One region of the Pseudoalteromonas sp. KAN5 genome, then DNA from elsewhere that is predicted to be linked to it. Evidence: riboswitches for the same ligand, from Rfam matches in the RefSeq annotation. Region 1 holds a riboswitch; the other holds the start of a gene.
The links. A riboswitch is a leader RNA that binds a small molecule or an ion and turns the genes downstream of it on or off. The one in region 1 is predicted to bind lysine.
Positions count from the first base shown of each region.

Region 2: linked by a shared signal. The riboswitch ahead of dapA (4-hydroxy-tetrahydrodipicolinate synthase) and the one ahead of lysC (lysine-sensitive aspartokinase 3) in region 1 are both predicted to bind lysine.

Region 1 covers NZ_AP025589.1:1,037,517-1,053,511, reverse strand. The annotation lists gene sbcB (exodeoxyribonuclease I) at 1-544, shown strand, start outside; gene KAN5_RS04535 (NAD(P)-dependent oxidoreductase) at 699-1,580, opposite strand; gene KAN5_RS04530 (redoxin domain-containing protein) at 1,703-2,224, shown strand; gene KAN5_RS04525 (2-hydroxyacid dehydrogenase) at 2,190-3,170, shown strand; gene KAN5_RS04520 (hypothetical protein) at 3,573-4,004, shown strand; gene KAN5_RS04515 (hypothetical protein) at 4,058-4,546, shown strand; gene KAN5_RS04510 (zinc-ribbon domain containing protein) at 4,727-5,206, opposite strand; gene KAN5_RS04505 (biotin/lipoyl-containing protein) at 5,212-5,616, opposite strand; gene KAN5_RS04500 (sodium-dependent transporter) at 5,708-7,030, opposite strand; gene KAN5_RS04495 (4'-phosphopantetheinyl transferase superfamily protein) at 7,183-7,929, shown strand; gene lysC (lysine-sensitive aspartokinase 3) at 7,906-9,309, opposite strand; lysine riboswitch at 9,387-9,558, opposite strand; gene nhaD (sodium:proton antiporter NhaD) at 9,673-10,920, opposite strand; gene KAN5_RS04480 (hypothetical protein) at 11,100-12,389, shown strand; gene KAN5_RS04475 (hypothetical protein) at 12,395-12,940, shown strand; gene KAN5_RS04470 (ATPase) at 12,940-15,741, shown strand; gene KAN5_RS04465 (DUF4136 domain-containing protein) at 15,917-15,995, shown strand, end outside.
Region 2 covers NZ_AP025589.1:2,910,475-2,926,469, reverse strand. The annotation lists gene KAN5_RS12985 (phospholipase A) at 1-74, opposite strand, end outside; gene KAN5_RS12980 (succinylglutamate desuccinylase/aspartoacylase family protein) at 367-1,488, opposite strand; gene KAN5_RS12975 (PLP-dependent decarboxylase) at 1,494-2,699, opposite strand; gene KAN5_RS12970 (2,3,4,5-tetrahydropyridine-2,6-dicarboxylate N-succinyltransferase) at 2,699-3,439, opposite strand; gene dapA (4-hydroxy-tetrahydrodipicolinate synthase) at 3,455-4,339, opposite strand; lysine riboswitch at 4,473-4,667, opposite strand; gene KAN5_RS12960 (DNA-3-methyladenine glycosylase I) at 4,853-5,554, shown strand; gene KAN5_RS12955 (protein adenylyltransferase SelO family protein) at 5,563-6,972, shown strand; gene KAN5_RS12950 (OmpA family protein) at 7,446-8,495, shown strand; gene KAN5_RS12945 (OmpA family protein) at 8,987-10,045, shown strand; gene acnB (bifunctional aconitate hydratase 2/2-methylisocitrate dehydratase) at 10,268-12,865, shown strand; gene KAN5_RS12935 (hypothetical protein) at 13,075-14,022, shown strand; gene KAN5_RS12930 (hypothetical protein) at 14,022-15,020, shown strand; gene KAN5_RS12925 (hypothetical protein) at 15,124-15,995, shown strand, end outside.

The sequences.
Region 1 (15,995 bases):
GGTGCACTTAAACAAATGCCCTATTTTGGCGCCAGCTAAAACGTTATTACCTGAAAATGCCGCCCGTTTAGGTATTGACCGCGAGCAATGTTTAAAAAACCTTGCCGTATTAAAAGCCAACCCAAGCCTTCGCGATAAAGTCACTGAAGTATTTAACGACAAAGCCGATTACGGCAAAACCACTAACACGGATTACATGCTGTATGATGGCTTTACTAGCCATGCCGATAAAGCTAAGTTTGCCATTATTCGCGATGCCAGTCCTGAACAATTAGCGGGTATGAAGCTTGATTTTGAAGATAAGAAGTTTGATAACTTATTATTTAAGTATCGTGCGCGTAACTGGCCGCAATCGCTAAATCAGGATGAGCTTGATCAATGGCGTCAATACTGCCAAAACAAATTAATGCATGGTGAAGATCAACCGTCGATCAGCGCACAAGATTTTATGATCACCCTCGAAAACCTTGCCCATGAGCATGACGATAATGAGAAGAACCTTACTATCCTCAAAGCGCTTTATAATTACGCACAGAGTATGTAAGCGGTAAGCGGTAAGCGGTAAGCGGTAAGCGGTAAGCGGTAAGCGGTAAGCGGTAAGCGGTAAGCGGTAAGCGGTAAGCGGTAAGCGGCTTGATGTTAATAAATAAAGCGCCTTAGTCAATATGATTTAAGGCGCTAAGCTACAATTAAAGTTATTAATTTTTATGCAGTGCTTCAATACGCGCTAACAAGCTTGACGTATCATAGCGGCCGCCACCGAGGGCTTGTACATCAGCGTAATATTGATCAACCGTTGCAGTCATCGGTAACGTAGCGCCATTGCTTTTTGCTTCATCAAGGGCAATACCTAAGTCTTTACGCATCCAATCGACTGCAAAACCAAATTCGTATTCACCCGCTAACATTGTTTTATGACGGTTCTCCATCTGCCAAGAGCCTGCCGCACCTTTTGCGATAGTCTCAATTACTTTTTCGCCATCAAGGCCTGCTTGCTTGGCAAAATGTAACCCTTCGGCTAAACCTTGCACAACACCTGCAATACAAATTTGATTCACCATTTTACATAATTGACCAGAGCCTACCTCACCCAATAATTGGCTAAAGCGACTAAATGCCGCCATCACGGGTTGTACTTTTGCAAACACCGCAGCATCACCGCCAGCCATTACCGTGAGTACACCATTTTCGGCCCCCGCTTGACCACCTGATACCGGCGCATCAATAAACGCGATGTTTTGTAATGCCGCCTTTGCAGACACTTCGCGTGCAACTTCAGCAGACGTTGTAGTGTGATCCACTAATATAGTGCCATCAGCCATGCCAGTAAGCACACCATTTTCGCCATAAACCACTGAACGTAAGTCGTCATCATTACCTACGCACATAAACACTATATCCGCGCCTTTGGCTGCAAGTGCAGGGGTAAGTGCCACTTCGCCCGAATATTGCTGTGCCCATTGCTCTGCTTTGGCTGTAGTGCGGTTGTATACGGTAACAGTATGACCTGCATTAGCTAAGTGACCCGCCATTGGATAACCCATAACACCTAAACCGATAAACGAAACATTCATTGACATAAAACTGTCCTAATTCAGTGGTAACTTAAAAAGATACTTTGATTATCTCAACCGAATAGTAAAAAAGCGAATGAAAAAGTCTTCATTAAATTTCTTCATGGACGGTTCACAGCAGGTACACTATGGATAGCATCTATCAATTCAGCGCCCCACTTTATAACGGCGAGGATTTTTCTCTTAGCCAATTAAAAGGTAAAACCATTTTAATCGTTAATACCGCCAGTAATTGCAATTTTTCGGTGCAATTAGCTGCACTAGAAAAGCTGTATCAGCAATATAAAGCCAGTGGTTTTATTGTGCTGGCATTTCCGTGTAATCAGTTTGATTACAACGAGCCGATCGACAATGCTGATATTAAAGACTTTTACCAACAACAGTTTAATGTTAGTTTTCCGGTATTTAGTAAAGTAATGGTGAATGGCCCTGAGGCTCACCCGTTATTCAATTATCTAAAAGCTCACACCCGAGGAATTGCACAAAATCGTGCTATAAAATGGAATTTTACCAAGTTTCTTATAAACTCTGAGGGACAGTTATCAGTTCGCTACGCACCGCGTACTAAACCCGAAACCTTAAAAATGGTGATAGAGAGTACCCTTAATGACGCAAATGACAATAGCGCTTTTCAGTTCGCAGAAATATGATCAGGCGTCTTTTGATGCCTGTTTACTTAACTATACAGGCATTTCCATCAGCCACTTTGAACAAGCTCTCAATGAACAAAGTGCGCTTTTGTGTCAAGGCTTTAATGCCGTTTGTGTTTTTGTAAATGATGTAGTCAATGAGGCGGTAATAAAACACATTGCCGCACTTGGTGTAACATCTATTTTACTACGCTGCGCAGGTTTTAATAACGTCGATTTAGCTGCCGCTAAAGCGCATAATATTAAAGTATGCCGCGTACCGGCCTATAGTCCAGAAGCCGTTGCCGAACACTGCATCGCATTAATGCTCACGTTAAATCGTAAAACCCATAAAGCGTATAACCGTATTCGTGAAGATAACTTTGATTTAAACGGTTTGCTTGGTTTTAACTTATTCAAAAAAACCATTGGTATTATTGGTTGTGGAAAAATTGGTCTTGCCTTAATAAATATTCTCAATGGCTTTGGTGCCAATGTATTAGTGTGTGATCCTTATGCCGAACAAGGTGAGTATACACTTTGCGACCTTGATACATTATTAAGCCAAAGTGATGTGATCTCTTTACATTGCCCGCTTAACGACCAAACACATCACCTTATTAATGAGCACGCTTTTGCTAAAATGAAGCAAGGCGCAATGCTAATTAACACCTCCCGTGGCGCGCTCATTGACAGTAAAGCGTGTATTATTGCACTGAAAAATAAGCAACTCGGTTATTTAGGACTAGACGTTTACGAGCAAGAATCTGAACTATTTTTTAAAAACCGCAGCGACGAAATCATGCAAGACGATGTTTTTTCACGATTGGTAAGCTTTCCTAACGTATTAGTCACCGGGCACCAAGGGTTTTTTACCAAAGAAGCATTAAGTGAAATAGCCCAAACTACAATACAAAACGCCCATGAAATAGCCAATCAACTCCCTCTGCGTAATGAAGTGAAATGAGGTTAGATGCTAGATGCTAGATGCTAGATGCTAGATGCTAGATGCTAGATGCTAGATCAAAGTTTAAAAACCAGAGCAGAAAAAATCAACCAACTTAGCTTTGCTAAAGGCTGTTATTAATTAAAAGCGGCCATTGAAAAAGTTAAATTTATTCCTGCTTATTTGAGTCGGAGCCTAATTTTGTCCGATAACATTATTAAACACCGTTTTGGGGTAAAATAACACGCTTAATTCCTAGCTGTTCTAATTATTTGTTTACAAATGTAATTATTGGTGAAATTATCAGGGTATGTAATATACGCCGTTTTGGTGTGTTATAAACCACCAAATGGAACTAAATAAACTTTAAGTTTTATTCTGATTTCCATGCATTTATGCAACATAAGGGACATGATACAAAGTATGATATTTAAAACATTTTTAAAGATGTTTGGCTCGAAATCTGTAATGTTTTCGACAGGATCTATTATAGTTATATCTCTATTTGGAATAGTTCACTTAGCACTTTCTTTCTATTACAAAAATTTTAACTGGCTTGGAGCATTCGGTGCGTTATTAACAATATATTCTCTTCTTTTAGGCTTTACTCATTCTGTATACCCAGACTTTGAGAAAGACTCAGAAAACCCTGTAATTAAATCTGGTGATTCCTGGATGGAACTGCCGACAATAAAAGGTGCACGTGCTAATTTAGTATCAGAAGAGTATGCGGAAAAGACAAATACTGAACACCAAAAGTTTGTGGCTAATAAATATAAAGCTTTGGTAAATATTTACATCGTATCAGTGTCGGGAACGGTATTATGGGCATATTCTGGGTTTATTAAACTATAAAAGGAAAACAGTATGATTAGTCACAATGACGAAACTGTATTCAAAGAGGTATCATGAAAAGAATTCCAGAACTTGTAGTATTCTCATCAGGTAATCAATATCAAAAAGCTGCGTCTGTACTATCTACTATAGAAGGTTGCCTCTGGGTCGCTGCGATTAATGCAGCGCTATCCATAGAGATTTATTTGAAATCATTTTTGGTCACTGATCATCAAGTTGACGGATATAAGATGCACAAAAAAGTTATCCGCGGCCATAATCTTGCTGAATTGTATTCATTAATTGATCAAGTAGACAAAGATGCATTAAAAGAAAGACTGCCGCACATAGATTTAGAGTCAAAATTAGAACTATACAAAGATATTTTTACCAACGCACGTTATATGTTTGAACCTGTCAATGTACCCTCTATAGGCTCAGGTGTTGTTTCGCTTTCAAAAGAGTTACAATTCGCTATTAGCTCGATAATTGAAGAAAGATATCCAGTCAAACAGCCACCACACTTGCAACAGGCTGTAGATCGAGCGTTAGGAAAAATGTAAACATAATCGGGTAGCCAGAGGTCTCTAACCTCCAGCCCCCAGATATTGACTTCAGACATTAAAACCCCTCAACGTCTGCAATTGACATACTTCTGACTATCAGGTTTGGTTATGTCCTGTGAATCGGATCTGACAGGTTAAGTTAGGGCTTAACAACATAGGTCACTTAAACATTGATACTTACATTTTACGAATAGCGTTTAGTTTATTTACCTTGTTGATCACACCCAAATCAAACAGTTGCTGCGCGCTGGATTTGAGTAATTGGGTTTCCTCTGGCGTGCGATATTCTTTAATGATTAAGTTTGCATAGCGAATTTGCAGCTGTTTTATTGCACGGCTTTTCTTTCTACAGTCAAAGCACTTGATTGCATGTGCATCAATCCAAAATTTTAATTGTTCAAACCAGTATTGCTGCTCTTTCGCAAAAAATATAAATGGTTTGTGACAATCGACACAGTTCTCTTCTATATCAATGTAGAGTTGCCTTGGATATACACTGTAACTTTGTTTTTCGGTTGCTGCGGGAATTGCTGTTTCTGGAAAACAGCGGACACTTTTATAGCGCCAATGGGCATTATCGATTTCTTGCTTTGTATAGCTATTACCTGAAGGAATTGGCTCGCTGCCATATAGCGGGTGGCTTACATATTTGGTCATGTTAGCTATTTCCCAAGCACAAAAAGGATAGCTAAAGCGCCGACTGCTAGAGCAATAATGAAACTTTTATTTAGTTTAGCCAACCAAGGAGAAGCAATAGCGTCTTTCTCTGAGCCATCTACTCGCGGTGGAAGCTGTTGAGCTGTGGGTCGTGCTGGCAGTTCGCTGTCGGCAAGCTGTTTTATAGTCATGACAACTTGCTCGCCAGTAACGGCATCACCATTGGCAATCGTTATATTCTCAATAATGCCACTGTAATCCGCCATAACTTCTAAAACGACTTTTTCAGTCTCAACATCAAATAGCACATCACCGGCATAGACTAGCTGACCTTCACTAACATAAAGCTTTGCGATGTCTGCTGTGCGTATTGAGTCTGGAAAGACCGGTACTTTCACATCTATGTTCATAATTCCTCCTTGGATAAAACTAAAAAACTGACGGCTGACGGCTGACGGCTGACGGCTGACGGCTGACGGCTGACGGCTGACGGCTAAATTATCAACCAAATGCTACATTAGCAAACACCGCTGTCATTAGTATCGGACATACAAAACGGATGTATTGTGCAAACCAAAAACGCATGCCTGTTGCTGCTTCATGTAGTTGATTGCCGCGGTGCCATAACCACCCTACGGTAATAAAATAAAATAGCCCCATTAATGGTAATTGGTACTGAGTAAGCACCATGATCACTAAGCCAAATAACCAATCAAAGTTAAAGATAATCAGCGATGAAGCAGCAAGAACCGTCAAGCTCACTAAGAAAGTGGCTTTTTTACGTTCAACTTGATGATTTTCAACTAAAAAGGCGACAGGTATTTCGGTTGATGAAATTGTTGAAGTCAGCGATGCAATCGACATTAATACAAAAAACAGTAAGCCAACTAACAAGCCAACTTCACCCATGGTGTTAAATAACTGCGGCAAAATTGCAAAAATTAACTGCCCCTCGCCCACTAGTTTTCCATCACTAAATACTTGTACGCCGTTATGCTGCGCTACATAAATAGCTGGAATAATTAATAGGCCCGCTAAAAATGCCACCCCGGTATCAAGCAAGGCAACCGAGGCTGTTAAGCGTGGTAAATTCGCATCAGGCTGTAAATATGAGCCATAAATCATCATACAACCCACGCCTAACGACAGCGAAAAGAACGCCTGCCCCATTGCGGCAATAATTAAGCTTGGCTCGAGCACTTGGCTAAAATCAGGCACTAAATAGGCTGCAAAACCTTCGCTGGCACCATCAAGGGTTGCTATATAGGCAATTAACCCCACAAGTAATACTAATAACAGTGGCATTAAACGGCGTGACCAGGTTTCAATACCTGACTTAACCCCCTTGAGAATAATGCTCGCGGTGAGGAGCAGCATCAATGGTGTAAATATAAAATTACGTACCATCGAGTCAGTTTGTAAAAACTGGCTTAGCTCTGTGAAGCCTAAGAATGTACTTATTGGCTCAAGCGCGTAGGCTAGCATCCAACCGGCCACGATTGAATAAAAGCTCAACATGACAATGGCGCCCACTAAACCTAAATAACCTGCTGCGGCGCCTACATTTGGTGCTTGAGCTTGCCATGCTTTTTTAAGCGCTTTAACCGGATTAGCTTGAGCTTGATGACCTAAATATAATTCAGTATATAAAGCAGGCAGAGCCAATAAAAATATAACAATAAAATAAACCAGCAAAAACGCACCGCCGCCATGATTCGCCGCTTGCGTAGGAAATCCCCAAATATTACCCAATCCAACCGCAGCGCCAGACGCTGCTAAAACAAAGCCAAGGCGGCTTTGAAAACCATCACGCAATTGTGCCATACATCTACAAATCTGTTATTATTTTCATTGTTGTGAATTAAACCATATTTCACAGTCAGTGAGTAATAAATTTGCCTTGGCTTAAATAACCCGTGCACAACCGCACAAAATATAAACATATTTATTCTTTTATCACTTTAATTGTGGATTTTATGCCTGCGTTATTCTTTCAACAGCAACTAGATATCATTGAGCACACTGTACAGTCACTCAATACACAAACAATTTTGTTATTTGATGCTCAGTTATTAAATGTTGATGAATTCAATCTAAACACATTATTAAGCCCTTTTGAACTTACGGTATTCACTCGTCGTAAGAGTAATAAAGCAAAGCAAGAGTATTTAGCAACACGGTTATTACTTAAGTATTTGGTCAAACGCAGTTTCCCTGAGTTTACCACTCTACCTGCAAATCAACTAAGCTCTGAATTTGACGAGTCTAGTAGTAAATTACTCATCCATATAGCGGGTAGTAGCACAGTAATAAGTAGTTGCCTGTCGCACTCAAATGGTTTTGTTGGTGCGGCATTGAATATCGACCGAATTCAATTTGGCTTTGATATTGAAAAAATAAACTTACAGCGCCCGTTTGAAAAACTCGCTAAGCATTTTTATCATATCGATGAGGTCAATTTAATTACGCAAAATGAACACCAAGGCGCTGAGCGTTTTTTTAGAGTTTGGACTTTAAAAGAAGCGCTGGCGAAAGCTACGTCTCGGCCCATTGCCAAACTCTTAAGCCCCAATGTATTTACTGAGCTGACGCAAGCAAACTTAGCGGCGGTGAGCTGCCAATATAATGAATTTGATATTAGTGTAGTAAGTGAAAAGAGCACTGACTGGCAGTGCTCTGTGGTAAATTCTATTGACTCGTTACGCGCCGTGCTGAGCTTCTAATAAACGACTATGAATAGCTTGGACAACTAAGTCTGACTCGCTTTGCTCAACTAAAAAGCACAAGTTATGTTTACTTGCGCCGTGGCAAATTAGGCGGATATTAAAATCACTTAACACCTGCATTAAGTTAACTTGTTGCTGACGTAATTGGATCTCTGAACCAATTAACGCCACTAAGGTTAAGTTGTTTTCAACCGATACATGGCAAAACTCAGCAAGCTTGTCTAAACACTCTTGATCAAGTTCAGGACGTGACGCATTCGGTGCATTATCTAACGTAATTGCCACGCTTATCTCTGAGGTGGTTACCAAATCAACCGAGATATTAAACTCACTTAAAATAGCAAATACACGGGCTAAAAAGCCACTTGCTAGTAACATTTCAGGGCTTTTAAGCGTTAGCAGTATTTGGTTTTTACGTTGTGTAACCGCTCGAATACCTGGTAATTGTGATTTTTCACGTTCGATCCAGGTACCGCCTCGCTCCGGCTCACGACTTGAACCTACAAATACACTGATGTGGCTGCGGCTCGCGGGTAAAATCGTCGCTGGGTGTAATACTTTGGCACCAAAAGTCGCCATTTCAGCCGCTTCATCAAAACTTAAACGGGCAATAGGTGTGGCTTTAACGCACAAACGTGGATCTGTACTAAAAATTCCCACAACGTCAGTCCAAATGTGTACACTCTTAGCGTTTACGGCTTCAGCTAATAACGCCGCACTGTAATCTGAGCCACCGCGACCAAGTGTGGTTGTTTGCCCATGCGCGTCGCTACCAATAAAGCCTTGAGTAACTACAACATGATCTTTTAAAAGCGGAATTAAATGCTCTCTTGCTGCCGCAGCTGTTGCTGCAACATCTGGCGTTGCTTTAGAAAACTGGCTATCAGTTTTAAGCACTTGGCGAACATCAAAACGAACAGCTTCTAAGCCATTTAAACGCAGCACTTGGGTAAATAAATACGATGATAAACGCTCACCAAAGCTCAGGAGTTCATCTTGTTGTTGTTTTGATTTAACCCCTTCACTTGCTAAGGCTTTAAATGCTTTTAGTGTTTCTTCAAAACCATGAGCTAAGTCTGCATCAAGTGACAACTCATTTAAAATCGCGTCTTGAATCGCTACTACGCCGGCAATATTTTCAGCGCGCTCATCACTTGAGATATCCTTTTTACACAATGTTACTAGGTGGTTGGTCACGCCAGCACTGGCACTAACTGCCACTACCCGTACATTGTTATCGGCTACAATAATTTCACTGCAACGGCTCATTGCATCAAAATTAGCCACACTGGTACCGCCAAATTTTGCTACTACGATATCTGATTTTTGATTTTTCGCTGACTGTTGTTCATTATTAGCAGCTAATTGGGTATTCATGTCGTCTCCTTTTGTGGCAATCATACCACGATAAAACAAGAAGAACTTGGCAAGGGGGTGCTCGATAAGAAAAGTCCACTGCCAGAAGCTCTCCACCTAATTGGTGACAGTTTTGAGGATTCAGCCCCATAAACCGAAAAACCACTGTGACGTGCAGTTGTTTTTCTCGGCGAATATTTCCCTCCTTAATGGTCGTAGGCAGTCGTCACCTCACATTAAGTACCTAAATACCGCACCTCTTCTGAATGTTAGATTAATTGCATTCTCTAATTATCAATTAAAATAACAAAGCCCACATATAGTGGGCTTTGAAAGTTATCGTTTAGACGTCTAGCTGTCAAGTTGTTTTAATAATAAAAGCTATTAAATCAAGCTACCTGCTATATATGAGCCTATATAACCGACCGTATACGCGATTAATAGATACACAGACATACGTAAATAACTCATAAATGTGAGCGCTTTTACTTTACTCATAGCAATAATACCGGCCGCCGAGCCGATAATTAGCATAGAGCCACCTACGCCAGTTGCATAAGTAAACGATAGCCATTGCTGCGGACTCATCACAATCTCGGCTTTAAGTAATGCAGCCGTCAGCGGTACGTTATCAACTGCGGCTGATAAAATACCCATTAGGTAGTTCGCATACTGCGCTGGCATTAACTCATAAAGGTGCGTGAACTTGCTTAGCATGCCCACTTCTTTTAACGCCCCTACGAGTAACAACACACCGACGAAGAACAGCAAAGTGTCGTATTCTATTTCTCGAATATAATCGATGATTTTTTTATTTACGTCTTTTTTACGCATTAAGAATTGCGCAACTAAAAACATTAACGATAAACCAAAGAGGAAAGTTAATAACGGCGGTACGTGGTAAAGTACGCTGAATGTCAGTGTAGCGATAATAGTTGATAAGAAAATAACCGCGATGGTGATATCGGTTTTTTCAATACGGCGCTCTTCTTGTTTGGTGAACTCAACAGCACCATTTAAGCCAAACGACAGCATAATCGCCAGCAACGCCACACTTGCAAGTGCCGGCACGACCAATAACAATAAGTTAGCGATACTGACTTTCCCATCAAGGAAAATCATTAATGTCGTCACATCACCGGTGATCAGTGATACGCCACCGGAGTTCACGCTAAAAATAATTAAGGTGGCATATTTAATGAGCTTTTTCGGATCGAGTTTTAACGACATAACCACCGCAAGCGAAATTAATGTAGCGGTAATATTGTCTGATATCGACGAGAATAAAAATGAAAAGCCACCAATCAAAAACATCAGCTTGCGTTCGCTTATAGCACTGGGCATGACTCTGTGCACAATATTTTGGATAAAACCTTTGGAGTTTAAATAGGCAACAAAGGTCATTGCAGCCATTAAAAACAACCATAATGTGGCAATCTCTAAAATATTGTGATCAAGTTGATGTTGTACATTTTCGGGGCTTTGCCCGTTGAGCGGCGAGATAAATAAGATAATCCAGCATAAAGTACCAAAGAAAAGCGTGGTTTTGGCCTTGTTTACATGGATAATATCCTCTATAACGATGAGCACAAATGCCAACGCTATCAGGGTTAGGATAATTGTAGTTACCATGGTGTTTGAACAACCTTTATAAAAATGTAAAAATTGTATGCTATATGCCGCAGGTCGACACGGCGCGCAGTCTAGCACCAAAGACTGTGTAAAACTATTGTAAATTTACTTTTATTCGACTAATCACTGTGAGCTTAAAAATTAGCTAACACAGTATAAATTAGGATTTTTGGAGTTTTATGATCCCAGCTAAAAAGTTGCTAAATACCCTTACAGAGCACTGGGGAATGTTAGAACTACTATTTAAACGTTTTAAAATGGCCGACTTCAGTCTAAAAGACGTACAAAATGCGATCAAACAAAAACAGCCAACATGGTCAAATGAACGCATATACAAAGAAACCAACCGACTTTTAAACCAAGATATTATTATTCCATTAGCTAAGTCATCGCAGCTAGAAATTAACCGTGCGATCGCAGACTTTGCTACTTTTTTATTACAAGAAGAGCATCTAGGTTTAGCACAAGAGATCACTGTGTTGGTTGACGATTTAGCCAGATTAGGCGATCGCTTAGATAATGCGGGTAGTATTGAAGACTACGACGAAATGCGCCGCTTTAGTCGCATTATGGATGATCGGGTGCGCAAAATAATGAAGTTATTTGCTCACAATGAAAATGCAATTTTAAATATTGTTGAACAAGCTAAAGCGAATAACGCTGTTCAATCGCTGCAAAAACGTTACCAAGCAGTCATTGAAGCCTTTGACGAATATATTGAACCGATGCTAGAAATGGTGGATATTCGCGGTAGTTTTCATGCCTGTTTTAATACTATTGAATCCCAGATAAGCAGCCAAATCGAAAGTATTGAACGCAGCGGTAAAGCCTATCAAGACAAACGTATGCTGGAGCGATTGCGCACCCGTATTTTAGAGATGCACCTTGTTGGTCGAGAAAGCTTACGTAAAAGCGCTGATATGTTAATGCCACTGCGCGAAGAGTTACGCCGTAATAATATGATCACTCGTCAAGCCGCTAAGGTACTCGGTTTAGTACGCAAAAATGGCGTTGATAATATGCTCACTGCGGTACAGCCTAATTTTGTGTCTGACACACAGCGCTTTTCATTAGGGCAACAACGCCATATTATTGCTTACATGGCCGCACTCGCTGAGTTTGAACACAGTGAATATGAACTGCCCGATCAACAAGACGTGCCCTCTTTTGTAACGCCTAATATTCCTGATTACCACAATGTAAAAGCGAACTTTAAAAAGCGCTTCGATTCTAAGCGTAAAAAGCCGCAGCCATTATTAACCTTTTTAGGGGAAAGCTACCCCGACCTTGAGGCTGACGAAATGCTGTTTTTATATCAAAAGCTGGTCAGCGACAGTGAGATTGAAATCAGTCAAAGCGATGAAAAAATGCGCGTAAAAATCGCAGGTCAACATTTTTCACTGTTTCCTTTTAATACCAAACCAATTAATTCTAAGCCTGTTGTATCACCACACACAGGGAATGAGTAACCGTTATGACACAAATAAATTTAGATGAACTAAGTCATCTACAAGCGATTAATAAAAAATTAGTCACCGGCTATCACATCAGCGAACAAGACACTGTAATGTGGCAAGAGCTTGATCAACAAATTGATGCCTACCGCGCATTATTTAGCGCCCTTGGCCATGATTTACAACACGACAGCCGTGGTTTTTACTATTTTGCCAGTGATGAAAGCACGCCAAACATGGGCAAGATATCCCGTGCAATTGCCCTAACTATTTACATTTTAATTGAGCACTACGCCAACTCAGGTAAAGATCCAATGCGCGCTTTATTTGACGAAGTAAGCGATTTAGAACTGATGCAAACGCTAGTGCAAATGAATAAACACTTGTTTGATCAGCTTGAGATTTTCTCTGGCTCTGACTTACGCAAAGACGTGTACTTACGTATGGTACGTTTGGGCCTGAGCCGAGAAGTCGAAACTGGTTTTATGCTACAAGCCCCTATTTATCGCTATATTGATGCCCTAATGGAAGTAAATGAAGAAACCTATATTGGAGAGGACGAATAATGAAAAACCTATACGGCCTCAGTAAGTTGGCATTATTAAATACCGCAGGTTACGCCAAGTGTGTTATTCCACTTGATAAAAGCAGCTCAATTTGTGCGCCTAACAATACCGGTAAAAGCTCGGTCATAAACGCCCTACAGTTTCCCCTTATTAATGATTTACGCCTCACTGAATGGGACGGCCATGATTTAGACGAAACCCGTAAGTTTTATTTTTCATCTGATCAATCTTATATTTTACTCGAAGCCGATCTGCCCCACGGACCTGTGGTGATTGGGGTGGCAGGGCTTGGTAAAATTGCCGGTTACGCCCATCAGTTTTTTTGTTATCAAGGCAAACTTGACCTTGAGCAATATACACAAGGCAAAACCATCATTAAGTTCACTAAGCTGTTTAATCACTTAAAAGAGCAAGGGTTTAATCCGATTGAGCTTAAGGCCCAAGAGCTGAATGCCCTATTGACTGGCGGCGCAACGCCATTTGATGGCGACATTAACTTAAAAATGATCCCGCTCAACAATGTGCAAGACTCGGCCATCTATAAAGAAATTTTCCGCCGTATTTTGAACTTACATAAGCTCGGCGCAGCCGATGTAAAACGCTTTATGTTACGCGTGTTTGAACGCCATATGTCAAACTCAAAAGTAGACTTTTACGAAGTGTGGCGTCGCTCTTTTGATAAAGTAAATCGGGCTAAGCGTGAATTAAAAGCCCTTGAATCAATGCAAGAACCAATTAGTGCGCTTGAATCAATGCTTGAAAACCAAACAGTGTTAAAAGGTAAGTTAGCGGCTTATGCACCTAAAATAGATCAAGCTCTAATTGATTTTGATACTTATCAACAAGCTCAACTAGACGATCTGAATCTGGCACTTGAAGACATTGAACAGGAAAAGCACGAGTTTGAACAAAAACAACAACTGTATGTACAACAATCTCGTGATATTGAACGTAAGCAAACTCAAATTGAGCAATGGTTTTTAGATTTTAATGCTTTAAAAGCCGAGTTTGAATTGGTCAATAAAGCCACGTTAAAAGTCAGCCTTGCTCAGTTTAAGCAAGATTATGAGTCACTCTCGCACTCAATTAATAGTGCTCAAGGCCAAAGCTTACATACCCTTGATTACCGTATTAGCGAAACTCAAAAGCAAATAAAAAGTTTAAAACTGCAACTTAAAAACCTTGAATTCAACTTATTTACACGCATGCGTGAGGATTTATCGCTCAAAGAAGTCGAAGAAATTTCGCGTATTTTAAACCCTGATATTCTCTCGTTTGCAACCACCAGCAACGGTGATATTACTATTACCGACGAAGATGCCTTTGGTGCGTTTTTAGAGCAATTATCAGAAAACGTAAAAGGCGGCGTACTCACCTTACCCGGCGCAACGATTAAACTGAAAAAACTCTCTGCGGTACAAATGCAAAGTGGTGAAAATAAAGAGCAACTTACAGCGCAGTTAAATGCTCTTGAAAATTCATTGCAAGAATTTAAGCAACAGCGAGACGTTGCGGCCAATGTGGCTGAGAAGCAAAAAGAAAAAGATACACTTTATGATGAGCTAATCAGTGCCGAAAGCGCGCTTAAACGCTTTGAACAATTTGAAGTGATGCTGCAATCCATTGATGCACAAGCCATGCTAAAAGAGCAATTACTAGCAGAGCGCGAGCAAGTTGATGATTACTTACAAGATATTCAAGCAAATAGTGGCTCAATTGCTGATAGACGCTCAATAATAAAGTCTAAAAAAGAACTTATATCACGCCAAGCGGATCGTCTGCGCCAAGTAAAATCGGAGCGAATCGACCATACGCTTGATTTGTACAGCGGAAAAGTCACGCCTTATATGATCGATATTCAGATCGACTTTGATAACTTAAGCGATTTAGTACATCACTTTAATAAGGACTGCCAAGAGCTACGTAATTTTGATATCAACGTACGTAATACCTATTTGCATATTTATAATGCCGGTATCACAAAGTTTGACAACGAAAATGACGAATTTAGTAAATACCAAAAACTCATTAGTGCATTTCACAATATTGATAATGAACGCGATGCTGTTGAACGCCAAGCCCGTGTGGCCCTTACCGAAGTTGCAGCCACGATTAAAGGCCTACGTGAAGATTTAGACAGGCTGCGTCGTGAAATGAACAGCTTTAACAAAGGTATTAGTCAGCACCGTATATCTAACCTGCAAGCGTTTAAAATTAACGTGATCCCCCGCAAAATGTTGGTTGATAGCATTGATACGATCATCAGTACTTCAAGCCAATTTGAGCAAGGTGATACTTTGGATTTACTCAGCCAAGAACCCTATAGCGAAACGGCAGTAAACGAAGCGAAAGATCACTTAATTAAACTTGCCTCTGATAAAGCCGGTTTAACCCTGACTGATCTATTTGATATCCGTTTTGAAGTGGTGAATCGAGCTGGTGAAACTGAGCATTTTGAAAAAATAGATTCAGCCGGTTCAAATGGTACGCGGATCACCATTAAATTATTGTGCGGTATGCTGTTTATTCGCTATTTATTAAGTGATCAAGAACAAAACTTATACCGTATACCTATATACATTGATGAAGCCGCAGACATCGATCCACAAAATCAAAAAGCGATTATTGAAACAGCCCTAAGCTTTGGTTTTGTGCCAATATTCGCCTCAGTGAAACCACAAATTAGTTGTGATTACATTGTGCCCATTCGCTCAGTTAAAGATGGTGCTCAAAACTGGGTGGATGAGAAAGATTGGATCGAAGTGGAGCATGACTCTCTCACTAAAAATACTGAAATATAGGGCATAGTTAATTCACTATTCAGTAATCTGCAACTAAACTGACAGTTTAGTTGCTATTGCTATATTTTATTGAACTTAGTTTGAAAAATAGCAGTAAAAATATATTAAGTTGAATTATTTTTATGTTATGTTATCAAACAAGTAGCTATATATATTTTGCCAAGGAGCAAACACCATGAAAAACTTACTAATTGCCGCAGCAGTCCTTATGCTAGCAGCCTGTGCAAAAACACCAGATGTTGATTATGATAAAT
Region 2 (15,995 bases), 1.9 Mb from region 1:
GTTGCCGGTTCTGATTGCGCAAATGCGGTGCTTGATAATAGTGCAGTGAATAAGATCCCATAGTGCCAAGTCATTATTATTCCTTTGATAAAATCAAATAGAGAGTCGCTATTGTGTATTTCGAATAAATTAAAGTTAACTAATTTCAGTGTCATAGAAATATTGAAAATTGCGATTTTTACAATTTATCCACTATTGACTGTAACTGAATATCAGTGAATTGCTACTGAACTTACGTGATTGTGGCGCTTTTCGATCATAAATACAAAGAAAAAGCGGCCGAAGCCGCCTGTTCAATGCACGTTTTCCAATTGGATAATCGTGCTCTCACGCAATGAGAAGGGTTGAGCTTTCAATAGAAGTAACTTAAAGCTCAAATACGTTGGTAAAAAACTTATATAGCTCAGTGCCTTGATTTACGCTTGCTGAAGCAAAGTGCAAAATTGCGATGGCATCGCAATCAAGTGTTAGTGTTTGCAAAGGTTGTTCACTTAAATAGCGCTCCATGCGCAGTACCTTTGCAATTGGCTCACCGGCTTTAATATGCCCGCCTAGTGGCGCTATATACTCAACCATGCCGCCCATAGGCGCATAGTAAGCAAGGTAATCATTTAAATTACAGCCGTAGCGCTTCATCATTTTTGGTTGATACGGTGCATCGACGAATGCTTGTTTATAATTTAGATAACTTAAAATGCTATTTGCGTCATCGAGAGCGGCACTCAAATCAATTTTTTCTTGGCTGCCAAGCTCAACGGTAAACGCTTCAACCTGCACATTAAACTTACGGCCTTGCTTTGCTAATTCTTCAGTTAACTGCCACCACGGGCAAAAACTGGCTTCATCCATTGCACCATCAAAGTCGTTTGGAATAAACAATATGTGGGGAATATTAAAATAGCGGGCGCTGTCCTTGGCGTAATCTGGGCAATACAAATGCTGACTTGAGATTGGGCCGGTGTGTAAATCCAAAACGATATCAGCCTTATGAGCTAATTTTTGCAAATTCAGGGCAATACGTTTACCAGTGGTTAAACGGTAAGCTGGGCCCGTTAATAGCTGATCTATTTCATCGATAAGTGCTGCTTTAAAGGCGCTTTTTAAAGTCTGCTCATCGGCATCCGCGTATTGCTCGGCAAACTCAGTTGCAAGCTTGCTATTGCAGTGATACATGCGATTCCAATTAGTGCCGGTAATTGGATCAAAGCGACCAAGGGTAAACTCCCCTGATTTTTGATTACAACCAATGGGGTTAGCATACGGGACTAAGGTAATATCGCCTTTAAGTTTATGGTGTTTAAGTTGTTCGAGTAACTGGTAAATAACCGCATTACCCTGTACTTCTGCTCCATGCATGTTGGCTTGCACATACACATTTGGTCCGCTGCCATCGCCTTTTAAGCGATAAACTGGAATAGTGAGTGGCAGGCCGTTTGCAACTTCACCAACTACGATGTTTTCTTGGCTGATAGCTGTTGTAATACTCATATCAATTACCTTAAATAGTAGCTGGCATCTTCTGCTTGACGAATACAGTGAAGCTCACCGTTTTGTAAAACGTACTCGGCGGCAAGTTCATGGCATAAAAAGTACGGCATGCTTTCGGTAAAGCCGTACGCACCACATTGACTAAACACCAGCCAGTCGTGCTCGTTTAAATCATTGGGTAATTGGTGTTCACCCAAACAATCAAGTGCTGTGCACAGTGGGCCATACAAACTCATCGCTTGCGTTGTTGCGTTTGATTCACGTAATAAACGTGCGGGGAAATCTTGGCTTGTGACCGCAGGGCGCAATAAGTGGTTTATTCCGCCACTTAAAATCACTTGCTGTTGATCATAATTAAGCTTGCTTTCAACCACTGGGGTTGCGTAATGACCACATTCACCAACAGCATAGCGGCCTAGCTCCATCCATAATTGTTCAACACCTGCATCACGCTTAATTTTTGCAAGCGCTGCTATTAATGCATCCCAGCTTAGAGTGGGGGCATCTAATGTATAAGGAATACCTAAACCACCACCTAAATCGAGTACTTTTAAATTGATATTTAAATCAGCTGCGAGTTGTTGTAATGGCGCGACCATTTGTGACCAAAGCTCGGCGAGTTTGTCACTGCTAAGCATATTACCCCATTGGAAAATATGCAGGCCGTCAAAGTTAAGTGCAGGGTAGTCATGAATGTTGAGTGCTTGCCATTCATCACAACCTAAGCCAAATGGCGTTAGGCTATCGCCACCCAGTGGGTTTTTTTCGCCCTCAGGCCAGCGTAATTGTACGCGTAGTAAAACCTGAAGCTGGCATTGTTGAGCTAGCGCCTGCTCATTTAGCCAGCGAACTTGATTGAGACTTTCGGCCACAAAAATACGTACGCCACGCTCAATAAAGTGTTTAATTTGTTTTGGGCTCTTTGCAGGCCCAGTGTTGAGCACGCGCTCGCTGTTAATACCTTGTGCTAGTACTTGCTCAAGTTCGCCTTTGCTTGCCACATCAAAATTAAAACCTGCGCTATCTAAGCTCTGTATCACTTTAGATAACGGGTTAGCTTTTACGGCATACCAAAGTTTTACTTCAGTTTGTGCCACTAAACGCGCTAAGTGCGTGTTTAGGGTATCAAGATCGTAAACAAAAAATGGTGTATCAAGCTGAGTTGATAACTCATCAATGGCGGTTTTAACTGGCGTGCTCAAAAAGGTCATTAACGTAAAACCTCTTCAAGAAGTAATGACGCATCACTTTGTTCATCACGGTATTTTACGATTAATGCGCATGACATGCTCAAGCCTTGTTCGCGCGCCCAGGCGTTAGATGCAGGACGAGAGCCAGGAATAACAATCGCGTATTCTGGAATTGGCTCGCCTTTATCTAGTTGACGCTCGTTAACACAGTCATAAACAGGAATAGTCGCTGATAAACGCACGCCCGGTGCAAGTACAGCGCCTTTTTTAACGACTACGCCTTCAACAATCACACAGCCTGCACCAATGAATGCATCGTCTTCTACCACAACTGGGCTTGCACCAATTGGCTCAAGTACGCCGCCTAATTGTACCGCTGCACTTAAATGCACATTTTTACCTACTTGCGCGCACGAACCTACTAAGGCGTGGCTATCAACCATAGTGCCTTCGTCAATAAATGCACCAATATTCACGTACGCTGGTGGCATAATGATCGTACCTTTAGCTACGTGCGCACCACGGCGTACACTTGAGCCACCAGGTACCATACGAACGCCAGCATCGGCTGTAAAACCTTGTGGTGCTAAATTGTGTTTATCAACAAATCCACCTGGGAATTCAGTATTAGTGCCGTTTTTAAACGCTTCTAAAATGCCCTGTTTAACGTCAACATTTGCATGCCATTGGCCGCTTTCGTCTTGTGTTGCTGCGCGTACTGCGCCCGATTCTAAATTATTTAATAGTTCTAACCAGCTCATTATAAAAACCTGTGTTTAATGCCAAGATAAAATGGTGTTGTTTGCATGACTGATGCAATCAGTTTGCGTTAACTCAAGATGCGTTAAAGGCGGACGTAAATACGGGCTACGAATACGCCCTTGTAAATGCATCAATACTTTAACGGGAATAGGGTTTGCCACGGCAAACAAGCTTTGAATCGCTTGAGACCAGTCGGCAAATAAATTGGGGTGTTGACCGCTAAGGCTACGTCTCACAAATTCATGGGTTTGCTCAGGCCATGCATTGGCAGCAACTGACACTAAGCCTTTCGCGCCTGCTTGTGCAAAGTAAGGCATTAGCGCGTCATCACCACTAAAGATTGCTAAATCAGGGGCTACTTTTCTAAAGCCTTCAAATTTGGCTATGTCGCCACTGGCTTCTTTCAGTGCCCATAAATTTTTATGATCTTTTAAATTACTGATGACCTCAGGAGGGATCGCAACGGCGCTACGCCCTGGCACGTTATAAAGCATACAAGGGTGCTTACTGGCATTGAGCAGGCTTTCAAACCAATGAGTTTGACCAACTACACCTGGTTTTGCATACACAGGAGAGCCAAGTAAATAGCCGTGAATAGGAAGTTGATTGCAGTATTCAACCCACGCAATTTGTTGCTTTAGGTTCATACCGCCAACGGCAACCATCAGTGGCACGGTTGGTGCTAATTGGCATACGTGCTCAACAATCGCTTGCTGCTCTTTTAATGTTAAGGCAAGACCTTCTCCGGTGCTGCCAAGTAATAATATACCATTGTTAGCTGCTTGTTGTTGTGCAACTAACTGGTTAAGTACGCCATAGTCGACGTCGCCTGCATCTGTAAAAGGGGTGACAAGCGCGGTCCATAATGGGTAGTTGTTTAAATTAAAGTTGTTGATCATCTCTCACGAACTTATAAATTATTCGAAGAGTTAAGGAAGCTTTTATGATTGGAGCCGCATTAACGTCGTTCGAACTAATAATTCGAAGAGCGAATGGGCTTAATACAATAGGGCGCAATGGCCTTATTATGCTAAGACCAGAAGCTCTCCACCAAACAAATTAACAGCGTTGCTGTTATTGGTGACAGTCGCTGGGATTCAACCCAGTCGCCCGAAATAACCCTTCACAAAAAGTGTTACTTCTCGGCGTTAATTCCCCTCACGTATGATCATTGGAGTTTTGTGCTCCTCACATACGCTACCTGAATAACGCACCTCTTCTAGCCCACAGCGCAAGTTTTAAGAAAAACTCACACCTTAAATAGGGGTAATGACGGAGATTAAAGCATTTTAGCCGTCTAGGTGTCAAGGATGGATATTTTTAAGTTAATTTACCCTGCAATGTGCTCCTGACATTTTTTTACAACGTAAATAACGTTACAGTAAGCTTAATAACAGTAGTGGTAGTGAATGATGGAAAAGTTTCAAGATATATATCAACGAGCGGCACAGAGAAAAGGTGGCGAAGCGATGTTACAGCAATTGCTTGTGGCTCCAAAAACAGCAATACAATTACGGACTCTACCTGATGATGTATGGCTTGAAGAATTTACCCGCAAGGTTTTTCAAAGTGGTTTTTATTGGTCGGTGATCAACAATAAATGGGCTGGCTTTCGTGACGTTTTTTGGGACTTCAGTGTCGAAAAGTTACTCATGATGCCACCGGATATGCTCGAGCAAAAAGCCAGTGATGAGCGAATTGTGCGTAACTTTAAAAAAGTACAAACCATTCCACATAACGCTTATATGATCCATGATGTTGCCACAGAACATGGTAGTTTTAGTCAATTTATTGCCGATTGGCCAACAGACGACATAATTGGTTTGTGGGGATATTTAAAAAAGCACGGTGCACGTTTAGGGGGTAACACAGGACCTTATGCATTACGTGCTCTTGGTAAAGATACCTTTTTATTATCTCGTGACGTAGAAAGTTATTTGCGGGCGCATAAAATAATTGATGGTGGCCTACAAACTAAAAAGTCACTAGCTGCGGCGCAAGCATTTTTTAATGAGTTACAACAGCAAAGCGGTTTAAGTTTACAAGAGCTAAGCTTAATTCTCGCGTACAGCGTGGGTGATAACCGCGTTGGCATACAAACAACCCAAGCTTAAGGAATACCATGAAACTCGTTGCGCGCTATACCCAGATTGCAGATGATTTTGCAGTACCAGATTTTCCTAGTGTCGTTGCAGCACCCACATTATTGTTGTGGAACGATGTTTTAGCTCAACAGCTTAATATTGATGTGGCCTGCGCTGAACGTGCAGACATTTTTGCTGGTAATCAAAGTAACAGTAACATAGAACCTGTTGCACTGGGTTATTCTGGGCATCAGTTTGGTCATTTCTCACCGCGATTGGGAGATGGTCGCGCACACTTACTAGGGGCGGTGACAGATCAAGAGCAACAGCTATGGGACATTCAGTTGAAAGGTTCGGGCGCTACGCCATTTTCACGCGGTGGTGATGGCCGTTGTGCAATCGGTCCTGCTGTACGTGAGTATATAATGAGTGAAGCCATGCATGCGCTCGGCGTACCCACTACACGTTGTTTGGCGGTTGTTGCCAGCGGCGAAACCGTCTACCGACAACCACCTCAGCCGGGAGCAATTGTAACCCGCGTTGCCAGCAGTCACATTCGAGTTGGCTCATTCCAGTATTTAGCCACACAAGGAGATGTTGCAGGTTTACGGGCCTTGGCTGATTTAGCCATTGAGCGACATTATCCTGAAATAACGACTTCTGGCGCTGAGCGCTATTTAGCATTTTTAGCTAAGGTTGTTGAAAAACAAATAGCCCTTGTGGTGAGTTGGATGCGAGTTGGTTTTATTCATGGCGTGATGAATACCGATAATACGCTAGTTAGCGGTGAAACCATTGATTACGGCCCTTGTGCGATGATGAATAAGTTTGATTTTGATACCGTATTTAGCTCTATAGACCGTCAAGGGCGTTATGCTTTTGGTCATCAGCCAAATATTGCAAATTGGAACTGTGCCCGTTTAGCCGAAAGTTTAATGCCTTTGATCAGTAGCGATGATGAGCAAGCGGTAGCCTTATTAAGCCCAATTATTAATGGCTTTGCTGAGCAGTTTAATCATGCATTTAGCCAAATGTGGGCGCAGAAGCTGGGACTTGATGGTGAGCAAGTAGGGGATAAAGAATTAGTTTCCGAGCTACTAACGTTGTTGAAAACGCACCAACTTGATTACACCAATACTTTTAATGCGTTGACGCAATCATTGCAAGGTAATAGTGATATACCTCAAGAGTTAACTACGTGGTCACAGAGTTGGTTACAAAGAACATCTGCCGACAGCTACTTTATAATGAGTAAAGTGAATCCAAAATTGATCCCGCGCAATCATATTATTGAAGATATCTTACAAGATTTTACGCGGCAGCAGCACAGTCCCATATTGAACGAATATTTGCATGCATTGCAACAGCCATATCAATCCCAAGTAAAAGAGTCATGGACTTTAGCCCCTAAAAATGAACTAAATTATCAGACATTTTGTGGTACCTGATGACGCACCACGCTGAGTTAGTATATTCCTATTTATATCGCTCCTCACTGAAAGTAAGTCATTATTGTGAGGAGATATTTACTTTGCTTACTTTAGGCTGATTATTAACTGTTATTCATTAATCTTTCATAAGAAATAAATACGCTTCCTACTTGTTGATTTAAAATTAACCAATATAATACACGTGAGAGTTTTAAAATTTACACGCGTACTAAAGTGCGCTTATCACTGTAAATACTGACTATGGGAGGTTTTTTTAGTGTTATGTTTGGGTGATTTAGCTGTAGGTTAGGTAAAGTCTTTTATCTCGTCTATACTTATTACTGTTTGTATTAAAACCACTTTAGTTGACAAAAACACAATTCAAGCGTTTTCGTTAAGTAATGATTAACAAATCTCTTTGTACTCAGGTTAAATGTTAAGAGCTAGGGTCACTTAGCTACAATTTTAATTGTGAAAATGGGAAGGAAACAATGAAATTAAAATCACTTACTATTGCTGTAGCACTAGCTGCAACTAGCGCTTCAAGTTTCGCAGCCGATAAAGAAGGCTTTTATATAGGTGCATTCGGCGACTATTATGATGCATCATGGGAAAATGTCCGAGGCAGTGCAGGCACTAACGTTGATGATTCAACAGGTTGGGGGGCGGAAATCGGTTATCGTTTTAACGACTACTGGAGCGCACGTTTAGAATACGCTGATATGGATTTTGATATCTCAAGCTCAAACCCTGCGATGACTGCAACAAGTATGGACGGAAAACGTTACGGTATTGATGGCCTATACCATATCAATGGCGGCCCTTTCTACGGGATCTTTGGTTTGAAAAATCTTGATGTTGTAGATGAAGATTTAATGTTTGCTAATCTGGGTGCAGGTTACCAACATTATTTTACAGATAATTTTGCTTTTAATGCTGAAACTTCTCTATATCAAGGTCTTGACCGTGGCTACACAGATGTTGGTGCTAAATTAGGTCTTAGTTATATCTTTGGTGACCAAAGTCCAGCACCTGCGCCAGTAGAGCCAGCGCCAGTAGTGGCGGGTCCTATGGACAGTGATAATGATGGTGTTATCGATGCTGATGACCAATGTGCTAATACACCGACGACTGATGCCGTTGATGATAACGGTTGCACATTGTATGAAGATAAAGAAGTAACAATGGCATTGTTAGTTACATTCCCGCACGATGTTGCCGAAGTACCAAATGGCTATTTTGATGATATTGCTGATTTAGCCGCGTTTATGAAAGAAAACGATGGAACATCAGTTTTATTAGAAGGTCATGCTTCAGCTGTAGGTGATGCTGATTACAATATGCAATTATCTAAAAAACGTGCACAAGATGTAGCAGATGTGCTAATTAAAGATGGCATCTCATCTGAAAGAGTATCTACTATTGGTTATGGTGAGGAGCGTTTGTTGAATACAGCAAACACACTTAAAGCTCACGCACAAAATCGCCGAGTAGAAGCTCAGGTTAAGAGTGTTGAACGAGTTAAAGTTCTTCGCAAATAATTTTATTTACTGAGCTAAAGTTGCTTTAACATTTTAACTCAGCAACTTTAGCTTTTAGAAAGTTGACTTGATTAACTCAAGTCGACTTTTTTTGCTTTTAAAATACCTACCAATATTTACTTTTTGAGTAAACGGGCTAACACTGTATGATGTTACTCTTGACTACTTAATCATTTTTCGCTTTTAATTAAAGTGAATTTAAACTTGATTTAAAGTAATAAAGCCGTAAATAATTGTAGTATTCTTATTGTTAATCAATTAATTTGTCGAAGTTTGAAATGAGTTAAATAATTTTGAGAGCTCGCGAAATATCTAGCGAGTTAAGAATTGATATAGGTATTGTCGTATTTTGTGTTGTTCCAACCTATTGGACTTCACTATAAATTTCAGTTTCTATAGGCTTATTAAGTTTGGATTAATTGGTCATCATCTATCTTAGAGCGAGTTTGGCCAAATGGCCTTTAGGTATTTTTAATGGAAAGGAATGAAACATGAAACTTAAATCTCTTACTATTGCTTTAGCACTAGCTGCAACTAGCGCTTCAAGCTTCGCGGCTGAAAAAGAAGGCTTCTTTATCGGTGCTTTTGGCGATTACTATGATGCATCATGGGAAAATGTTCGTGGTAGTGCTGGTACTAATGTTGATGATTCAACGGGTTGGGGTGCTGAGCTAGGTTATCGTTTTAACGATTACTGGAGCGCACGTTTAGAATATGCAGATATGGATTTTGATATCTCAAGTTCAAACCCAGCTATGACTGCAACGAGCATGGACGGCGATCGTTTAGGTATTGATGGTCTTTACCACATTAACGGCGGCCCTTTCTATGGTATTTTTGGTCTTAAGCAATTAGACATTACTGAAAATTTAATGTTTGCTAACTTAGGTGCTGGTTATCAACACTATTTCACAGATAACTTTGCATTCAACGCTGAAGCTACAATGTACCAAGGACTTGACCGTGGTTACACTGATGTTGCTGGTAAGCTTGGTCTTAGCTATATTTTTGGTGAGCAAGGTTCATCAGCTCCAGTTGAAGCAGCTCCTACAGCAGCTGTTGTTCCAGTAGCTGTTGCTCCAGTTGACAGTGATGGCGATAACATCCCAGATGCAGACGACCAATGTGCAAACACACCAATGACTGACGCTGTAGATGGCACTGGTTGTACATTATATGAAGATCGTGAAGTAACTAAGAGCTTATTAATTACTTTCCCTAATAATACTTCTAAAGTATCGCAAAAATACTTAGATGATATTGATGCAGCGGTTGCATTCTTAAAAGAGTACCCAGGAACTGAAGTTCTTTTAGAAGGTCACACTTCTTCAGTGGGTAAAGCTGACTATAACAAATGGTTATCTAAAAAACGTGCTGACGCTGTTGCAGCTCGTCTTATTGAAGATGGTATTGATAAAAAACGTATCATTACTGTTGGTTTAGGCGAAGAGCGTCTTAAAAACCCTGCAAACACGGCTGAAGCGCATGCTGAGAACCGTCGTGTTGAAGCGCATGTAACTGTTATTGAACGCGTAAAAGTAGAGCGTTAATACTATCTTAAATTAAAAAAACCCAGCAATGCTGGGTTTTTTTATGCCTGATAATAACTGGGTTGTAATTAATATTCATGTGATTGGTATTTTCCTTAATTAACATTCACATAATTTATAGTGAGTATTATGTTTTGCTTTACAGGATGGATTTTAATCTATACTTAAAAGCTTTATTATAAATCGTCAAAATACTTTCACGTCACCAAAGAGGGCTATATTGTGCTACAGGATTATCGTAAACACGTAGAAGAACGTGCCGAATTAGGTATCGTACCAGCGCCATTAGATGCTCAGCAAACAGCTGATCTTATTGAGCTAGTTAAAACTCCCCCGGCTGGTGAAGAAGAGTTTATTCTAAATTTACTGGTGAACCGTGTACCACCTGGTGTGGATGATGCAGCGTATATTAAAGCTGGCTTTTTAGCCGCAATTGCTAAAGGGGGTGCATCGTCGCCGCTTATCTCAAAAGCAAAAGCCGTAGAACTACTGGGTACAATGCTTGGTGGTTACAATATCGCCCCTCTGATTGATTTACTTGATGATGAGTCGCTTGCGCCAATCGCCGCTAAAGGCCTTGCTAATACCCTATTAATGTTTGATGCATTTTATGATGTTGAAGAGAAGGCCAAAGCAGGTAATAGCTTTGCTAAGCAAGTGATTGAATCATGGGCAGATGCACAGTGGTTTACTAGCAAGCCAGCTGTTGCTGAAAAAATTTCTGTGACTGTTTTTAAAGTAACCGGCGAGACAAACACTGATGATTTATCACCCGCACCGGATGCTTGGTCTCGTCCAGATATCCCTCTACATGCTTTAGCAATGTTAAAAATTGAACGCGATGGTATCAAACCAGATAAAGACGGTGAAGTCGGGCCAATTACGCAGCTAGAAGAATTAAAAGCAAAAGGCCTGCCCTTGGCGTATGTTGGTGATGTTGTTGGGACGGGCTCCTCCCGTAAGTCTGCCACTAACTCGGTGCTTTGGTTTATGGGTGATGATATTCCGTTTGTACCAAACAAGCGTGTTGGTGGTGTATGTTTAGGCAATAAAATAGCGCCAATCTTCTTTAATACGATGGAGGATTCTGGTGCGTTACCAATTGAGTTGAATGTTGATGAACTTAATATGGGTGAACAAATTGATATCTATCCATATGAAGGTGTTGTGAAGCGCTACGGTACAGATGAAGTGATCTCCACATTCGAACTTAAATCAGATGTCATTCTTGATGAGGTTCGTGCTGGTGGTCGGATCCCACTGATCATTGGTCGTGGCTTAACTGATAAAGCCCGTACCTCCCTTGGCTTAGGTGCAACGGATGTATTTAAAGTACCCGCTATCACTGAGCTGTCTGATAAAGGCTTTACACTTGCACAAAAAATGGTGGGTAAAGCATGTAACGTAACGGGCATTCGTCCTGGCCAATACTGCGAACCAAAAATGACCACGGTCGGTTCGCAAGATACTACCGGCCCGATGACACGGGATGAGCTTAAAGATCTTGCCTGTTTAGGCTTCTCAGCCGATTTAACTATGCAGTCTTTTTGTCATACATCAGCTTACCCTAAACCGATTGATGTTAACACGCATCATACACTACCCGATTTTATCATGAACCGTGGTGGCGTATCACTGCGTCCAGGAGATGGTGTAATTCACTCCTGGCTAAACCGTATGTTATTACCAGATACCGTAGGTACTGGTGGTGATTCACATACCCGATTCCCTCTAGGTATTTCATTTCCTGCAGGTTCCGGTGCTGTTGCATTTGCAGCCGCAACAGGCGTTATGCCTCTTGATATGCCTGAATCAATTCTGGTTCGATTTAAAGGTAAAATGCAAGCGGGTATTACGTTACGTGACCTTGTTCATGCAATCCCTTACTTTGCTATAAAAGAAGGTTTATTGACGGTTGAAAAGAAAGGTAAGATCAACGAGTTCTCTGGTCGTATTCTAGAAATTGAAGGGGTGGAGCATTTAACGGTTGAGCAAGCTTTTGAGTTATCAGATGCATCTGCAGAGCGTTCAGCTGCTGGTTGTACTGTGAAGCTCTCTAAAGAGTCGATTGCTGAGTATTTAGAATCAAATATTGTGATGCTTAAGTGGATGATCTCTGAAGGCTACGGTGATGTACGTACCATTGAGCGTCGCATTACAGCAATGCAACAATGGTTAGCAAATCCAGAGTTGATGGAAGCTGACGCAGATGCAGAATATAAACACGTCCTAGAAATCGACCTGGCCGATATCAATGAACCCATTCTATGTGCGCCAAATGACCCTGACGATGCACGTTTACTATCTGATGTTACGGGCGAGAAAATCGACGAAGTATTTATTGGTTCATGTATGACTAATATTGGTCACTTCCGCGCGGCAGGTAAATTGCTTGATGGTTTTACTGGGCGTATTCCAACTCAATTGTGGGTTGCTCCACCAACTAAGATGGATAAAGACCAGCTTACCGATGAAGGTTATTACGGTATATTTGGTCGCGTAGGCGCTCGCATTGAAACGCCAGGGTGTTCATTGTGTATGGGTAACCAAGCGCGTGTTGCAGATAAGGCGACGGTGGTTTCTACTTCTACCCGCAACTTTCCAAATCGCTTAGGTAATGGCGCGAATGTATTTTTAGCCTCCGCTGAGCTTGCTGCTGTCGCGGCTATTTTAGGTAAGTTACCAACACCTGCTGAATATCAAGAATATGCTGCGAAAATTAATGCAACAGCAGCTGACACATACCGTTACTTAAACTTCCACCGCATGCCTGTTTACACTAAAAAAGCAGACAAAGTGATTATTCAACAGGCAGTTTAAACGCTTGTCTTTGTTAAAAAGCCCGTTTTATACGGGTTTTTTGTTAAGTCTATATTCATTTTCACTTGACTGATTATTCACTTAAGCTAAACTTTGCCTATAAATATTAACAAATGTTATTTGTTGTAACCAAGGATGGTACATGATTTCAGATTATCTTCCTTGCTTGCTGCATGTTTATAAATATCAATGTAGTGTAAGGTGAGAAAATGAAACCCTTCTTGTTGCCATCAATAATTTTATTTAGCGCATCAATTTATGCAACTCCAAACCCCTCATTTAGTGAAATACGCGTTGGCTTTGAAAGTGTTGGCTATAGTGAAACGTTAGGGGATGTTGCTGGTTTTGGTCAGTTAAGTCAGTCAATAGATGTAACTAATACAACGATTCGCCAAGTTTCTTATAGCGGTCTTAATGATGATTGGGGCTATTATATTGACTCCGCAACCACGTTTATTCCCGAAATAGAAACAGAAACCTGGAGTATGGGGGAGTTTGGCGCGGTACAAGAAAATGCGTTCAAAATTCGTTCTAGTGAAGTCGGTGCCAAAGCTGCGTATAACTTTAGTCAAGCTGTTCAGATAACAGCTGGAATTAAATTTTTCACTTCTAGCTTTACTCGTTCAAACTTTTCTTTTGTACAACCTGGCGCCGATGCGTTTGATCAAGCTCTAATGGCAATCTCTGATGATCCAAATAATCCTGCTCGTTATACCTTGCCAGGTATGGATGGTGGGCACACTGGGGCTCAGCAAGATTACACTTCAAATTTAAGCCCCGTTATTTCGGTATCAGAAGATCAAATGGGCATCTTATTAAGTTTAGGAGCTCGCTTTGACAGTCGTTTACAAGATAGCTTCAACAAATATAGTTGGTACGTTGAAGGTGAGGTAAGTTCACCTATGTATTCACAAATTCAAAATACCCAATTTGAAACCACAACTTTGACCGATAACTTTAATGGTTGGGGAGTCTTTGCAAGAGCTGGAATGCGTTATCAGGTGTTACAGCATGTTGCGATCATCGCAGGTATAGACGCAAACTATAAAACCAGAGACGTGGTAACCGAAAACTTAGCGAATGGTCAGCGTTTAAGAGTCCCTGAGGTTGAGTACACAAATATTGCGTATACATTCGGTGTGCAATGGAGCTACTAATGAAGAAAATATTACTAGCAACAATTATCGTAACTGTGGGCTTAACGGGTTGCAAAACCATCGAGTCAGTACAAAAAGATTTAGGCAGCATTACCTCTGGACTGACTGGTGAACAAGCAACACCTGAGCAATTACAACTGGCTTATGAAAAGGCTGAGCAAGCTTTTCAAGAAGCGTTAACAGCTTATAACTTAATAGATTCAGAATCTTTGGCTGATTTTGATGCAGAGAAAGTCGCTGAAGCTAAAAAGATTTGGCAAGTGCTTGATCGTGAGTTTGATGAATTAAGGTTGTCACCAGAGCATGCACTTGATAGTGCTTCATTATTTTCATCGGATACGGTTGCAGATGAAGTCATGGAGCAAAGTTTAGAGGTTATTAATTTAGTTACTGCTGCGAGTTTATCTAAAGAGCGAATTACGGCTGTATTGAAACCGGTTAGAGATGAATTTGCTGTACTTACTCAGATCGATGCCAAAATTCATTTTGAGAAGCGCTACGCTTTATTAGATGAGCAGCACCAAGAGTTAAAAGAGCTCCTCATAGATGGTAAAGAAGCGCAGGTAGAAAAGTATGTCCCACAGCTTTTAGAGCAGTTAACAGCATTAGAAAAAGACGCAGTGGTGCAGTTTTATTTTTCAGAACATATTAATAAAATCTATAGCTTAGCTAATTCAGATAAAGTCAGTGTGTTTCCTGTGGTGTATGGTGACGTAAAGAGCCAGCTAGCGGAAGGGCAAGCTTACGCTCAGAAAAATTACCGAGACTATGACAATATAAAAGTAGCCGCAGATCTTGTTGCCCATCAAATCGATCGTATAAACAGTCTGTTTAGTGAGTATACAGAGTTAAAAACAGCGTTAGGTAATAAAGAGATTGAGAGTGAGCTGCTTAAATTTGAAGCCGAGCTAGCCGAACTTACCGAAGCGGTAGGTTTAGGAGACTTAAGAAACCTTACCTTTTCAGAACAATTAAAAGAAGTTAAAAATAAATTATAAAGTTTTGATTTGAATACAAGCCATAGAACCTCTATGGTTTTTTTTAGTTATCGGGTGAGCGAACTAATTTACTGAACTTTATCCATTTAAAAGGGGAAAGAAAATGGATTTTTGCAACAGCAAACTACGCATTGGTTTATTTACGAGTGCACTACTTTTAACTGGCTGCGGAGGCGGCGGTGATGACAGCGGGGGCTCAACACCGCCTCCCCCAATTGATCCAGTCAATCAGAGCCCAACAGTTAGCATAACCGCGCCTGCAGAGACGATAGAGCAAGAGGCATTTACCCTCAATGCAGCTGCAAGTGATAGCGATGGGAGTATAGCTTCATATAGCTGGAGTCATGATGCAAGTATCGAGTTGACTAGCGATGGCCTGTCAGCAGCAAATGCGACGTTCACTTCTGCAGATATAACAGAAGATATAACAGTTAATTTTACAGTTACAGTAACAGATGATGATGGCGCTACAGCTTCAAAAACACAAGAAGTTGTAATTAAGCGTAAAGTGTCGAACGTTACCATTACAGGGGTAGTTACAGATGAGCCAATCGCTAATGCTGAACTTGAGATTGTTGTAGGGAATGAATCTTTTGCAACACAGGCAAATGCGAATGGTCGTTATACCCAAGAGTTAATTATCGACGAAGGTTCAGGCAAAAAACTGGTACGTGTAAAAGCTAAAGGCTTAGACTCATTAAACCCAGGTGTTGAGTTTGTGTCGCAATTAAGCTCGGTAGAAAAGCTACTTGAGCAAGCAGGTGATGATAACGTACTTGATAGTAATGATAACTTTGGTGTAAACATCACTAATGTTACAACGGCTGAATTTGCACTTTTAACACGTAACGGTGCTGAACCAACCACTACTGAAGAGCTTGACGCAGCTCTTTTAAATGTTGATGCGGATGAAAAAATTCAACTTGCGACCTTAATTAAAATCGTTGTTGATAACCCTGCTTATCAATTACCTGA